3 regions of the Eubacterium sp. 1001713B170207_170306_E7 genome follow, and region 1 is predicted to be linked to each of the others. Evidence: riboswitches for the same ligand, from Rfam matches in the RefSeq annotation. Region 1 holds a riboswitch; each other region holds the start of a gene.
The links. A riboswitch is a leader RNA that binds a small molecule or an ion and turns the genes downstream of it on or off. The one in region 1 is predicted to bind cobalamin.
Positions count from the first base shown of each region.

Region 2: it holds a riboswitch for cobalamin, as region 1 does, so the genes downstream of both, I2B62_RS02635 (nitrogenase iron protein NifH) here and I2B62_RS19695 (TetR/AcrR family transcriptional regulator) in region 1, are expected to answer to the same signal.
Region 3: it holds a riboswitch for cobalamin, as region 1 does, so the genes downstream of both, I2B62_RS06790 (ABC transporter substrate-binding protein) here and I2B62_RS19695 (TetR/AcrR family transcriptional regulator) in region 1, are expected to answer to the same signal.

Region 1 covers NZ_JADMVE010000012.1:14,819-19,671, reverse strand. The annotation lists gene I2B62_RS19700 (CpXC domain-containing protein) at 283-924, opposite strand; gene I2B62_RS19695 (TetR/AcrR family transcriptional regulator) at 1,568-2,248, opposite strand; cobalamin riboswitch at 2,361-2,523, opposite strand; gene I2B62_RS19690 (leucine-rich repeat domain-containing protein) at 2,560-3,405, opposite strand; cobalamin riboswitch at 3,825-3,954, shown strand; gene I2B62_RS19685 (energy-coupling factor ABC transporter permease) at 4,120-4,853, shown strand, end outside.
Region 2 covers NZ_JADMVE010000001.1:519,665-524,517, forward strand. The annotation lists gene I2B62_RS02620 (DUF2284 domain-containing protein) at 1-281, shown strand, start outside; gene I2B62_RS02625 (class B sortase) at 452-1,204, shown strand; gene I2B62_RS02630 (LysR family transcriptional regulator) at 1,255-2,193, opposite strand; cobalamin riboswitch at 2,306-2,483, shown strand; gene I2B62_RS02635 (nitrogenase iron protein NifH) at 2,576-3,433, shown strand; gene I2B62_RS02640 (nitrogenase component 1) at 3,414-4,853, shown strand, end outside.
Region 3 covers NZ_JADMVE010000002.1:313,192-318,044, forward strand. The annotation lists gene I2B62_RS06775 (MTAP family purine nucleoside phosphorylase) at 1-427, shown strand, start outside; gene mtnA (S-methyl-5-thioribose-1-phosphate isomerase) at 744-1,778, shown strand; gene I2B62_RS06785 (sugar phosphate isomerase/epimerase) at 1,788-2,570, shown strand; cobalamin riboswitch at 2,604-2,779, shown strand; gene I2B62_RS06790 (ABC transporter substrate-binding protein) at 2,881-3,831, shown strand; gene I2B62_RS06795 (iron chelate uptake ABC transporter family permease subunit) at 3,898-4,853, shown strand, end outside.

The DNA.
Region 1 (4,853 bases):
GTTTTTGAATCGGGCTTTTCTTAAAGGGATTGCCCAAGGGCCGTAAATGAGATATAATTATGAAGTCTATAGGAAATATCAGACTTCATGGGACCGTTTGGAAATTAGGCCTTCCAGCGGTCCTTTTTCCTGCCCTTTTAACGGCGGGCAGGTGCCTCCTTCACACTTTTACCTTCTTCGATAAAGCTCACTCCTTTCCCATTCTCACAGCATAATATTTTTGAAATATTACCATCTATCTTTCTGCTGTGCTCCACTATGGAGCAAGCATTGTAAACCTTGCTACGCCAGCGCTTCCGCCCAGGCTTTATCAATCACGTACTCGCCCTCTTTTTCCTTAAAGCAGGGCACCAGCCTCGGCGAATTGGCCAGGGCTTTGTAGTCGGCAAAGGGAGTATCGATAAAAATCTGCTTTCCAGCGTTGTTGATCGCCCCGAACACCACTTTTTTCTTCTGAAACTCAAAACTGCCAAACAGCACCTTGTCAATGGCGATGGGCGAGTTTTCAGCCCTCAGCTTTGCGGATACGTCCTCGTATATCTTATGATCCAGATAGGTGATGATCTTATCATTCAGGTTGGACTCAAAAATATGAATCTTTTCCAGAAGGTCCATCACATCCTTCACAATGCGGAGCCGGTAATTGGGAAACATCTCCAGAACCTCCTCCGCTGCCGCCGCTGTATCAACACCGCCCATATCCAGGATCACCATGTATTCTTTTTCCATGTCCTGATATTTTAACGAATAGGGCTCTGAAAAAATCGCACCGCACGCTGGACAGGTGTGCCTGAACAGCTCTGTCTTAATGAGCTTTGCCTTCAGCTCCTCATCCAGACTGGCGTTTATGGTTTCATATCCTTTAACCTCAAAGGCTTCGCGGCACTTCGGACACTCGATGGTAATGGTTTTTGTTTTGGCCATGATATGGCCTCCTCTCTGTTCCTTCTCAAAAATTTTGTATACAAAAAGGGGCTCCTATCATAGAAATCCAATTCAAATAAACCATACGCCACCAAAACCATTGCTGTTTTGATCGGTACAATATTTTTGATTATGAATATCTGTGATAGAAGCCCCAGAATAGCCGTAGAGCGTCTATGTTTTCGATGAATAACCCTAGTGACGAGGATTACTTACATCAAGACTGTAACAAACAGGTTTCCGACTCGTCTTTACCAGTGGTTTCCGGCAAGCATCACGATAGCGGCTCTGTACTAGGATTCACACCTACTTCCCTCAGGCGTCTTGAGAAACTCTCAAAAACACCCTAGCTGCATATAACCAGAATGATTATCATGCGGCAATTCATTACAGTTGTTATTAAATTATGCAAACGAGTCGTTCTTTAAAGAATAGCTGCAATTGATACAATTTGTTGTCATCTCGTTTACAAGCCTTATTCTAGCATTATAATTTATTTTTTGCAACCTCTATTTTTGATTTTTTTTAAATACAGTTGCTAAAAGTACCATTTTCCGGGCTGTTTCAGCGTTTTTTATTTTTAAAGATCTTCGCTGGAGGGTGCGATTCGCAATTAAGGAACTATTACTTTTTTACCCTCATCTTATAATATCTGGGGCAGTGTATTCCGATAAGCACCGAGAAAAACAAAGCCGTCTTTCATGCTGTTTTTTAACGTATCATTATCAACATCGAGGAGCCGGAACATGTGGTACACGATTGATTTTACCAGCTTTTTAGCCTTGAAGGGCAGCTCTCGCTCGTAGTATCGGATGAAAATTTCTTTTTGGGCGCCGTAAAAAGCCAGTGTATAGGCCTCCATGTCTTCCTCGGTATAGGTTTTATTAAAATACTCTAAAGCGGATCGGCTGAACAGCTTTAAAACCATCAGGCGCTTTATTTTATTGCAGTCCCGAAGTGTGATTTCGTAATAGAATTTCATGACATGAGGGTCTTCCACAATGCCGGTGTAAAAAAGAATCATGGCCGTACAGTACTTAACATACTGCAGCTTTGCCTTATCTGAGTTTTCGCCCACAAAATCATAGAGCCGCATAAAATAGGTGTTGATGATCTCGTCGACAATGTCCTCTTTTCGGTTAAAGTAATAGGTCAGGGTGCCGAGGCCCACCTGGGCGTTGGCAGCTATGTCTGTCATTCCGGTATTGTTATAGCCGCGGGTATAAAACAGCTCCTTGGCCTGGTGCAGGATGTTTTCATGGGTCTGTTTCCCCTTTTTGGTCCGTTCCTTTTTTCCTTCCGGTGCTTCCAGATTTATCGCCATAGCGGTTCTCTCCTTTTTTGCTTCGCAATTAAAAAACCTCCTCGGATTCAGAGAAGGAAAACAGCGGCCGTCTAAGGAGGGCTCTGGAATTGTCTTGTCACTCTAAATCGGAGTTTAAAACATATCTCTGTGCTGGTCTTCTGGCTTTACAATATCATCCACATCCCCTTCCCGCCGCACTGGCAGTGGTTTCCGGACTGGCTTTTTGTATTACAGCTGCGATTACAGCAAGGGTCTCCCACCCTTTTCCCATTACACAGGATAAAATCTTTATTTAATTGTTTTCATCATAGCTTTTCAAATGCTTTTTGTCAAGAATTACATCGAAAATCCGGCTGGATATAGTGGACCTTATAATCGTACTGCCTGCAATAGACGTCTATTTTGGAGCCCTCGTAGCAATATACGGTCACATCGTTCCGGTTAAAGATCCACTCGCCCACTTCATCGGGATCGTGCCTTATCTCAACCTTCTTGAGGTTGGGGCAGCCATGAAACGCCCATTTTCCAATGGTCTTAACGTTTTTGGGCAGCTTAAGGGCTGTGAGCTTCTTGCATTTCAAAAATCCGGATTCTTCAATAACTTCCAGGCTCTCGGGCAGCTCCAGCTGCTGAAAGCTGCAATTCACAAAGGCTTCTTTACCGATATATTTTAGATTTTGCGAAAACCGGATGGATTCCAGGCTTTTGCACATGTAAAAGGTTCTGAAGGGCAGTCTTTCGATGGTATCTGGCAGCTCGATGCGCGCCAGCTTATCACAGTTGTAAAAAGCATTCTCGCCGATCCGGGCAAGCCTGTCCGGCAGGGTGATGCTTTCCAGGCCGCGGCAGAATTTAAAGGTGCGGTCCTTGATGGACTGGACGCCCCCGGGTATTTCAAGCGACTGTATTCGGCGGCACTCCATAAAGGCGGCCTCTCCCAAAAGCTTCAGGCTTGAGGGCAGACTGACGGCGGAAAGCATGGTGCATCCCTCGAAGGCATGACCGCATATCTCCTTCACGGATTCTGCGATTCTAACCTCCTTCAGCTTTGTCAGGTTTTTAAACGCGTTTACGCCAATCCGTTCAAAGCCTTCCGGAATATTGACACGTTTGATATTTGTCTTTGGCAGGTCTTTTTTTGAAAAAGCCTCGATACGTTTTGCGCTCTCACTCATCTGTTTCCTCCAAAATTTCTTCTTCTGACTGGACTTTCAGCCGCATTGCTCTTATCCTTGCGGCAGGAACTTTTCATAAGTCAAAACAATAAAACTTCCGAAATGTTTCTTTTATTTCCATATAATGGTTTTATTCTTCAAACGGCTGTTTTGTTTCTTATATTTATTTTAACGCATTAATTATATATAAAAAGTTTTGAAAGTCAATTTCAGAACCTATTGTAGTTTATTTTTACGATTTTGTCAAATAATCAAAAAGCATTTAAGATTATCCATATTTTTTTCTTATACTCTTAACTTGAACGCTCAAAATACATATAGGGGGTATGTGTATAATTATTTCTGCTCTTTTTTAAAAAAATTCAACTTTTCTTATTGACATTATGGAACAAGGTGCTATAATTAAAAGCGTAGCCGGTACACCGGCGCACTTTAATGGTTTCCATCACAAACGATGGTTAAAGCATAATTGGGTGTAAATCCCAAACGGTCCCGCCACTGTGAGACGCAAGTCAAGTCAGGATGCTGATCATTAAAACTGCAATACATTTGGTTACGAGGAGATAACTGAGTGTCAGGACGAAATTATAAGGTTTTAGGATTCGTTATTTCGTACTTTCACTGCTTATCCGTCTGGTAAGCGGTTTTTTTTCGCCCTGCTGTCCTGTTGATTGAATCGTAGCCCGGTAAAATTCATTTTTGGAGGAGGTAAAAATGACAAAGAACCAAAGAAAGTTTGTCACACTGCTGGGCGCGTGGGCGCTTGTATTCGGGATTGTACCCGCCGCAAACGCAATGCATATTATGGAGGGCTATCTTCCTGTGGGGTACTGCATTGCATGGGGCGTTATCTGTATTCCCTTTTTAGCTGCCGGGTTTTTCTCAATTAAGAAAACCCTGACGGGCAACAGAAGATCCATTACGCTTCTGGCCATGGCTGGCGCTTTCATTTTCGTTATTTCATCACTCAAGATCCCTTCTGTAACAGGCAGTTGTTCCCACATGACGGGTACAGGTCTTGGGGCCATCTTATTTGGACCAAGCGCGGTCAGTATTCTTGGCATCATCGTCTTATTATTCCAGGCCATCCTGCTGGCGCACGGCGGCTTAACCACCCTTGGCGCAAACACCTTTTCAATGGCCATTGCCGGCCCCTTTGTGTCTTTTGGCATCTACAAGCTCTGCCAGAAGCTGAAGGTTAACCGCAAGGTTGGCGTTTTTCTTGCCGCCGCGCTTGGGGATTTGTTCACCTACTGTATTACCAGTTTCCAGCTGGCTTTGGCTTATCCTTCTGAACAGGGCGGTGTGGCCGCATCGGCTGTAAAATTCCTGGGTGTCTTTGCCCCGACTCAGCTGCCGCTGGCCATCATCGAAGGGATTTTAACGGTTATTATCGTTATCGCTTTAGAAACCTACGCAAGCCCGGAACTCAAATCCATTGGCTTCTT
Region 2 (4,853 bases), on a different contig from region 1:
CAAGGGGCTGGCAGGAAGCGCGTATCCGGCATGAGGCAGTGACGGCAAAGGTGGCTCAGCAGTTTCGGACACACCGGCCCGAGAGCCTTGTTTTATCGACCGAAGGGTGCCTGGTCTGCGATGTGTGCACCTACCCCCACGAGCCCTGCCGATATCCAGACAAGCTCTTTCCCTCGGTGGAGGGCTATGGGATCATCGTAATGGACATTGTGGTCAAAACCGGTCTGCGTTACACCCACGGCCCGGAAACCCTGACGTATTTTAGCTTTATTCTTTTTTAAGACCGGTATAAAATCCTTTTTGTTATCATTTAAGTCTTTATCAATTGAGAAAGATTTGATATAATGAATAACCATAAAAGGAGGTGTAATGCCTTTGGGCCTGGAAGCACTAAACAGACTGTCCTACAAATACGCAGGGACTGTAAGCCTGAAGGATCATAAATATAAATATGACAAAAAAGAAAGTGAAGAAGAAAAGAAGCGCCGTGCGCGTTGTGGGAGATATCGTCATCATTCTGATCATCCTCTCCCTTTTGGCCGCGGCGGGATGGATGCTCTACAAGGAGTTTTTTCCCAATAATACGCCGCTCCTCAAAATGCAGGTTACCAACCGGGAGGATAACAGCATCGACTGGGCAGCGCTGCGTGAGGTGAACCCGGAAACTGTTGGCTGGCTGAGCATTGAAGGAACCAATATTGATACCCCGGTGGTACAGACAACGGATAATGATAAATATCTGTACACTTCATTTAATGGCGAGTCCGACGAAAGGGGCGTTCCCTTTATCGATATGAATTATAAATGGCAGCCCAGAAGCCAGAATTCTCTGATCTATGGGCACAGCACCATGCGCAGCGGCGTGCACGTCATGTTTGACGATCTGCTCTATTATTATCAGAATCCTGATTTTATCAAAGAGCATAACAAAATTGTTTACAGAAGACCGCCGGAGCTGGGCGGTGACGGCGTATGGGAAATCTTTGCCGTGCTGGTGGAGGAGCAGGACTATGATTACAGACAGCTGGAATTTGCCGATGATGAAAGCTTTCTGGCCTATTACCAGAACATAAAGAACCAGAGTATTGTCGCGAGCGATGTGAATGTACAACCGGGTGACGAGATTCTTACGCTGTCCACCTGTATCTTTAATGTCGGTCTGAACGATGGACGTTTAGCCGTAATTGCCCGTCGGGTTTCATAAAAATCAAAGCCGTATCCCTGTGCAGGATACGGCTTTTTATTGTGCCTTTTTTACTCCCATCGCTCAAAGGCTTTGATCTTTTCGGTCAGGACTTTAATGTATTTTTCGCCGATGGCGCTCAAGCTGTGCTCGTTCCTGAGAATGTATCCGGCGTGGAGACGCTGGTCATTATCCAAAAGACGCACAGCCCTCACCTCGCTCATGTTGGAATGCATACGGTCAGCGTCGCTGTTGGTCAGGTCTGGACCAATGCTGAAGCAGTTTGTGCCGCGGACAAGGGCGATTTTGGAGCAGCGGTCAATGACATGAATGTTTTTATCCCAGATTTCATTGAACAGGATCTCCTCAGAGAAATGCAGCATGCTGTCCTCACCCTGGTCATAGGTTACAAAGGGGTATTCTTTGAGCATATCCAGTGTCAGGGAGGCATTGCCGCTCAGGGGGTGCTTTTTCCGCAGGAAAACATAGGTGGTGAGCTGACCCAGCTCGTAGAAGGTCAGATTGCTGGAATCCAGGAGCTTCTGCATGGTGTTGAGGTAGTGCTCGTTGATGCATAAAATGCCGAGCTCACTCCGTCTGGACGCCACATCGTGTATGACTTCATGTGTTGGGCATTCACGGATGGCGATGTCATAATGCCTGAGCTCAAGGTCCCCGACGATCTGTATAAAGGACATGACCGAGAAGGGAAGCCGCTGGGTGGAAACGGAAAAACGCATGGGCAGGGTTTTCCGGTGCTTGTACCGCCTTTCAAGATATTCGCTTTGCTCCACAATATCCCTGGCGTGGTTTAGAAAGTCCTGTCCTTCAAAGGTAACCTCAATGCCACGATTATTTCGGCTGAAAATTGCGATGCCAAGCTGCTGCTCTACCTCGCGTACCGCTGTGGAAAGCGTTGACTGTGAGACAAAAAGAGACTTGGCGGCAGCAGAGATCGAGTGGTGCTTTGCGATCTCGACAATGTATTTCATGTTTTGCATAGAGATCATATTGATACGATTCCTTTCCTCTGTTTTAAATATACTATCAAAAAATACGATAGCTGGCAATCAAAAATTGAGTTAATTGCAGTGGTTGTGAATTATCAGATATCGTGATATAATATAGCAAAATTACATAGAAGACTTGTTGTATGAAAACCGGTGAGAATCCGGTACGGTGCCGCCACTGTAAGGGGGAGCCGCTGTATGTTTTATCAACACTGGAGAGTATTCTCTGGGAAGTTGTTACAGCTGGCAATGAACCCAAGTCAGGATACTTCAACATTTCTTGTCTATACCTAACCTAACGGATCATTGGGAGAGGGTGTTGCTTGTGTTGAGGAACTCTTCTGATGAATCAGTCAGAAGAGTTTTTTTAATGGGAGAGATAATGGAAAAGAGCAGTAAGAGAATCGCGTTTTATGGAAAGGGCGGCATTGGAAAGTCGACCATTGCGGCCAATGTTTCCGCCGCGTTCGCCAAAATGGGAAAAAGGGTGCTTCACATCGGCTGTGACCCCAAGTCCGATTCAACCCGGTGCCTGATGAGAAAGCGGATTCCCACAGTCATTCAAAGGCTGAATGAAAAAGGGGAGCAGGTGACCATACAGGATATCCTGTTTATGGGTGAGACGGGTGTGGCGTGTGTGGAGGCCGGAGGGCCGGAGGCAGGCATTGGCTGCGCGGGAATGGGGATTGCTACGACCCTGGAGACTCTTGAAAAGTTAGGAATATTTGAAGAACGCTGGGATTTAATCACCTATGATGTCTTAGGCGATGTGGTCTGCGGCGGGTTTTCAATGCCTATGAGAAAAAGGTGTGTGGATCAGGTATATATCGTCACCTCCTCTGAGCTGATGTCGCTTTATGCCGCCAATAATATTATGAAGAGCATTGTACGGTATTCTGCTGGGGCGCAGCCATTGTTTGGCGGACTGATCCATAACCGGGCCCGGCCCGGTACCGACCATCAGGCGGTCGAGCGCTTTGGTGAACGGACAGGCAGCCTGATTACGGCCTCTGTCAGCCAAAGTGATACACTTCGGCTTGCCGACTATCAGAAAACAACTGTTTTTGAACAGGACGAGGGTGAAGCACTGCAAAAAAGCTTTATGACACTGGCCAGAGCCATCGCCCGTCAGGAAGCCGGGACACTTCCGAAACCTCTTGCCGATGCGGAGATGGACAACCTGGGTAAAACACTCTATCAGCTCGAGAAGGAGAACCATCATGGACACAGCAACCATTGAGAAGGCACAGCCAGGCATGGGAGATGAGGCGCTGTCCAGACTTCTTTTCCAAACCGGGGGTGTGCGTGTTCTGGCAGTAGGGCCGCCTGCCTGCCTCCGTATTCTTTATTTCAGGGCAATGGAGAAGGAAGCGCTTTGCCGTCTGAGGCTCTGTCCAGTTTCCAGGCTGGAGTATACCCTTGGTAGCTACGCACACAGAGTCCGCGGGATGATCGAGGAGCTTCTCATGACCCAGGGGACAAAAGGCGTGGTGCTCTATGTCTCCTGTCCAGATCTTTTGATACAGACCGATTTTGAGGCGCTGATATCAGAAGCGGATAATCCTTATAATGTGCCGGTCGCTGTTTTCAGACGGGGTCCTATGGAAAAACGGAAGAAAAAGTCTGTGGAACGGCTTGAAGAAATCATTCAGGGATTTGGACACGCTCAGGAAAACCACAAAGAAGGAAAAGAGGAGCGCCTCTGTCCGCTTCCGCCTCTGGCAGCAGATTACAGCGGCGCGCTGACTGCTTTTGAAGGGGACCACTCGATCTGCGCCTGTCTGGTAACAGGCGCGGGCTGTGCCTCCTGTCCACGGTCCATTGATGATTTCAGGGAACAGCCTTTCTGGTATTCAAGAATGAACGACCTCCAGGTGACACTTGGCTCGGCTGAGAGCATTGAGAAGGGCATAGATGCCGCCATGCAGGAGGACAAGAGACAGTCTGCGTTCATTGTAGGCACACCGCTGACTGCCATGACAGGCCTCGACGACAGCTCTTTTCCCACGCTTAACGAAAAAGTATTCATCCAGACCAACGGCTTTCAGGACGCCCTTGAGGGAACAAAGCAGGCGCTGTCCATTGCTTCAAGACAGCAGATGCGGCGTTGTGAGCTCACCCAAAAACAGATCAATCTTGTTGGGTATACGCCCTTTGTTTTCGGAAATCAACGGCAGTTTGATGCGCTGGTGTGTGAGCTTGCCCGACTGGGATATGCTGTTTGCTGGCTGGGAGGCGGAAAGCGCGCCGAACTCAGAGACGCGCCCAAAGCACGGGTCAACTGGGTTATCTCGGCAGCGGGCCTTGAACTGGCGAAATGGATGGAGAAACAGTATGGCACGCCGTGGTTTTATCAGATGCCTGTCAGCGTGAGCGGCGTCAGGGCTGCCTGTCAAGCTCTGGAGAGCATAACTGGGGACGCCGTGTTCCAGACCCAGGATACAGCGCCGTTAAAACAGGAACTAAAAAACGCAGTGATGATAGGGGATCATGAGCTGAACCGCCAGATAAGTGTGGTGCTGAAAAATGAATTTAATGTGGAGTGCACCATCGCCGAAAAGCTTCCTTTAGAGCTTGGCCTGGCCGGAGAAATGGATTATGTTGTCGCGGACCCTCTGTATTTTCAGTATCTTCCTGAAAACGCGGCGGTTCAGGTGCCC
Region 3 (4,853 bases), on a different contig from region 1:
CATGACCTCAGGCCGCAGGGATACCTTTAACGAGTCCCCCAATGTGGTGCATCTGAGCTCAGCCGATCCCTACGATTCCGGCCTGCGCCAGATTGCTCTCGAGGAAGCGGAAAAACTGGGCATCAAAACCCACGACGGCGGCACCATTGTCGTGATCAACGGACCGAGGTTCTCAACCCGTGCCGAAAGCCGCATGTTCGCCATGATGGGAGCTGACGTGGTCAATATGACCCAGTATCCGGAGGGGTACCTGTGTCTGGAAAAGGGCATTCCGGTTGTCAACATCGCCCTGATCACAGACTACGACGCCGGACTGGAGGGCCGCCCGGATATCAAGCCGGTACAGGCTGAGGATGTGGTGCGCGTGCTCGAGGATAACAACGACCGTGTAAAACAGCTGATTTTTAAGATGATTGAACGCATATAAAAAAAGATACCTCCCTTAAAATATAGGTGAGGCCAGATTGTCAAAGCGTTAGCGCAGCACGAGACTGCGCCTTTTATCCAGATAAGGAAAAAGGTCCAGGCGCTGCGGATAACGGTCAGGAATCGTGCCGTTTTACTGGAACAGCCGGACAATGGAGAGATCAGGCGTTAACTTCAGTGAAGAAAATGCAGATGTGAGTGCAGTACTCGCAGGACGCTTTTTCTTACTTAGGTAAAAGGCTTTGTCTCACAGTTTTTGACATTCTGCCCTCCCTTAACCAAGGGAGGCTTTTTCAGATACCGAGAAAGGAAGAATGATGAAACCTGTTTATTATGAAAACGGCGCTTTAAAAATGCTTGACCAGACTCTGCTGCCAACCGAGGAGGTAACGCACAGTTACACCGACTACCGTGAGATTGCCGTCGCCATTGTGGATATGATTGTCCGCGGCGCGCCGGCCATCGGCGTGACTGCCGGGTACGGCGTTTATTTTGGCGCGTTGGAATTTGAGAAGCTGCCGCAGCAGGCCTTTTTAAAAGAAATGGAGACTGTCTGCCAGGTGCTCCGTGCAACCCGGCCGACCGCGGTCAACCTGTTTTGGGCAGTGGACCGGATGGAAGGCGTGATCAAGGCCAACGCGGAAAAAACACCGGTGGCGATCACGGCGCTTTTGAAAGCCGAGGCGGACGCCATCTGCGCCGAGGATATCCAGATGTGCCGGGATATGGGCGCTTACGGCGCAGAGCTGATCCACCGCAAGGATACCATCCTGACCCACTGTAACGCAGGCGCCCTCGCCACAGCCGATTACGGGACAGCCCTCGGTGTTGTGCGCGCCGCCTGGGAGGCAGGGAAAGAAATTTCCGTCTACGCCGATGAGACAAGACCCTTTCTGCAGGGAGCCCGTCTGACCGCCTACGAGCTGCACAAGGACGGCATTCCGGTCACGCTGATCACAGACAATATGGCTGGCTGGATGATGAAGCAGGGAAAGATTGACTGTGTGGTGGTAGGTGCGGACCGCATTGCCCGAAATGGCGATGTGGCTAACAAGATCGGAACCTACAGCGTGTCCATTCTGGCAAAGGCTCACGGTATTCCCTTCTACGTGGCGGCGCCGACCTCAACCATTGATTTTAATATGTGGTCTGGCGAGGATATTGTCATTGAAGAGCGGGATACCCGTGAGATCAGCCATATCAAGGGACAGCAGATTGCCCCGGACGGCGTGCGCATGGAAAACCCGGCCTTTGACGTCACCCCGCATCAGAATGTTACGGCCATCATCACCGAGAAGGGCGTTGTGTATCCGCCCTTTGACCTGAGCATCCCCAGGCTTCAGAATGAATAGGAGAGACGAATGAAATACAGTATGTTTTCGTGGTTTGGCTACTTCATGCCCTTTGAGGAGCGCATTGACGTGATCAAAGCCGCCGGCTTTGACGAGGTCATGATTTCCTGGGAGGACGAGTGCGAGCCCTACCATCTGGAAAAAGAAAAATTTCCAGACATTGTGCGGAGCAAAGAGCTTGGGATCACCAATATTCACGCGCCCTTTATTGGTTATAACGACATTTGGGAAAAGGAGCCTGCACAAACCAGAGAGCTTTTAGAAACCTTTGTCAGCTTTGTGCGGGACTGCCGAACCTTTGAGATTCCGGCTGTGGTGGTGCACACCAATGATCTGGACCTCGGCCCCTATAAGTGGGAAAACGGCCTAGCCTTTTTCTCAGCGCTGGCGGAGGCCGGAGAGAAGTACGGAGTGGATATCGCAGTCGAAAATGTGTCGCGCCCGTTTTTGCTGAAAGGCCTGCTGGACGCCATTCATACCGACCATTTTGGCATGTGCTATGACAGTTCCCATGATTATATGCTGCACTGCGGCAGAGGAAAGATCCTCAAAACCTATAAAGACCGCATCAAGGCGCTGCACCTGTCCGATAACGACCTGCACATCGACCGGCACTGGATACCGGGCGAGGGAGAGATTCCCTTCGGTGAGGTCATGCCGGAGATTTTGAGTACGGGGATCGACTTTATCTCCTACGAGGTCATTGCCAGCGAAGAATGGAAAAAGCGGGAGCCCCTTGATTTCTGCCGTGCGGTTCGCAGCAGTCTGGACCTGGATAACAATAATTTCTAATTGCACAATTCGGGGATTTGTGCTAAACTTCAATTAACAACTTAATGATGCTGTTTTGTTAGAGGAAAGCGGTTGAAATCCGCTACAGCCCCCGCTACTGTAATTGCAGACAAGATCCTCATAGACCACTGTCAGGCGTATCCTGATGGGAAGGGAGGATGGAGAAGGAAGCAAGAGTCAGGACACTTGAAGCAAAGCAATATAATCACTTCGGAGGGAAGCAGAGGATTGTATGTCACAAATAATCCGGCCTTTCCTTTGGGGTCGGTTTTCTTTGTTTTAAGCAGTTTTAAATTTTTGGGAGGGACCAATGAAAAAGAGAGTATTGAAAAGTTTGCTGATGGCCCTGGCCTGTGCGGCGCTGTTATCTGGCGCGGCGGGCTGCAGTTCAAAGGATCAGGGGAGCGGCAGCGTGTCCGGCGCAGTGACCGGAGACACCGCTTATCCCGTTTCCATTACCGATGATCTGGGAAATAATGTGGAAATCGAAAAGGAACCCACAAAGATCGTTTCTCTGTCGCCCGCGAATACCGAAATCCTGTTCGCGCTGGGTGTGGGAGACAAGGTGGTCGGAAAGACAGATTACTGCAATTATCCGGAGGAAGCCGCCCAGGTGGCAACCATCGGTGATTACAATAACCCCAATGTGGAAAAGATTATTTCTTTGGCGCCGGACGTTATTCTGGCGGGTGATCTGATCAGCGATGACGTCCGCAGCCAGCTTGAAGCCACGGGCGCGAAGGTCATTACCTATACACCGATGTCAGTAGACGCGGTGGAAAGCACCATCATCAACACAGGTAAGGTGGTTAACACCAATGATAAGGCCAGGGAAATCACTGACAGCATGACGAAAAAATACGAAGAAATCAAGGAAAAGGCAGCGGCGGCTGACCCGCAGAAATCCGTTTTTATTGATATCGGTGGTTACTACAGCGCTGGGGACAACTCCCTGCTGGGCAACATGCTCAAGGATATTAACGCCAAAAACATTGCCTCCGACGCCGGCACAGACTGGCCGCAGCTGAGCGTTGAACAGATCATCGCAAAGAACCCGGATGTCTATGTGTCCTTCTTTACCACACCGGACGAAATTAAAAAGGTACCGGGCTTTGACCAGATCAATGCGGTTAAGAATAACGCCATTGTCTACTATGAAATGCTTTCTCCGGACAGCGACCTGATCCAGCGTCCAGGACCCCGTATTGTCGATGGACTGGAGCTTCTGGCTACAGCGGTCTACCCGGACCAATTTAAGTAAAAAGACTTCTCCGCAGGTGCCAGCCGCCTGCGGAGGTTTTAAACAGACGGTTAAGGAAGAGGACGGATGAAAATAAAGTTAAAAAAATACGCGATGCCCTTATCCATTGCAGGGTGCCTGATCTTAATTTATTTATGCACCATCGTAGGCATTACCTCCATTCCCTTTGGCGAGGCCAACCGGATTTTGCTGCATGAAGTCCTGCACCTGCCTGTGAATATGGATGGCATCTCTGCCGGCAACATTGCGATTATCTGGAATGTCCGGCTGCCACGGGTCATTCTGGGCTTTCTGACAGGTGGGGCGCTGGCGGTCTGCGGCGCAGCCTACCAGGGGATTTTTAAGAATCCCATGGCGGATCCTTTTATTCTGGGGGTTTCCTCCGGCGCTGCGCTGGGCGCTTCCATCGGCATTGTCATGCATTTTTCAACAGGCTTCCTGGGATTGAACGGAATCGCTGTTTTGGCCTTTGTAGGCGCCTTTCTGGCGATCTTTTTAGTGTACAACATTTCAAAGGTCGGGAGAAAAGTGCCGGTTGCGTCCCTTCTGCTGAGCGGGATCGCCGTGAGCCAGTCGCTGACGGCTTTTATGTCCCTGCTTATGATTTTCAATGTTCAGAGCATGAATCAGATTATGTTCTGGACCATGGGCAGTCTGAACGGTAAGGGATGGAGCCAGGTAATCACTGTTTTGCCTTACGTTATTATCGGGTGCCTGATTTTATTCACCACGGTCCGGGAGCTGGATATCATGCTTCTCGGTGAGGATGCTGCCACACAACTGGGTGTCAATACCGACCACCTGAAGAAAAAGGTGCTGGTTGTCTCATCGGTGATCACCGCGGCGGTGGTCTCTGTGACCGGGATTATCGGCTTTGTCGGCCTGGTGGTGCCGCACATTGTGCGGATTTTATCCGGGCCCAAGCACCGGATTCTGCTGCCCTTTTCACTGGTATTCGGCGGCACCTTCCTCATTATCTGTGACACGCTGGCCCGGACGGTTTCCTCACAGGAAATCCCCGT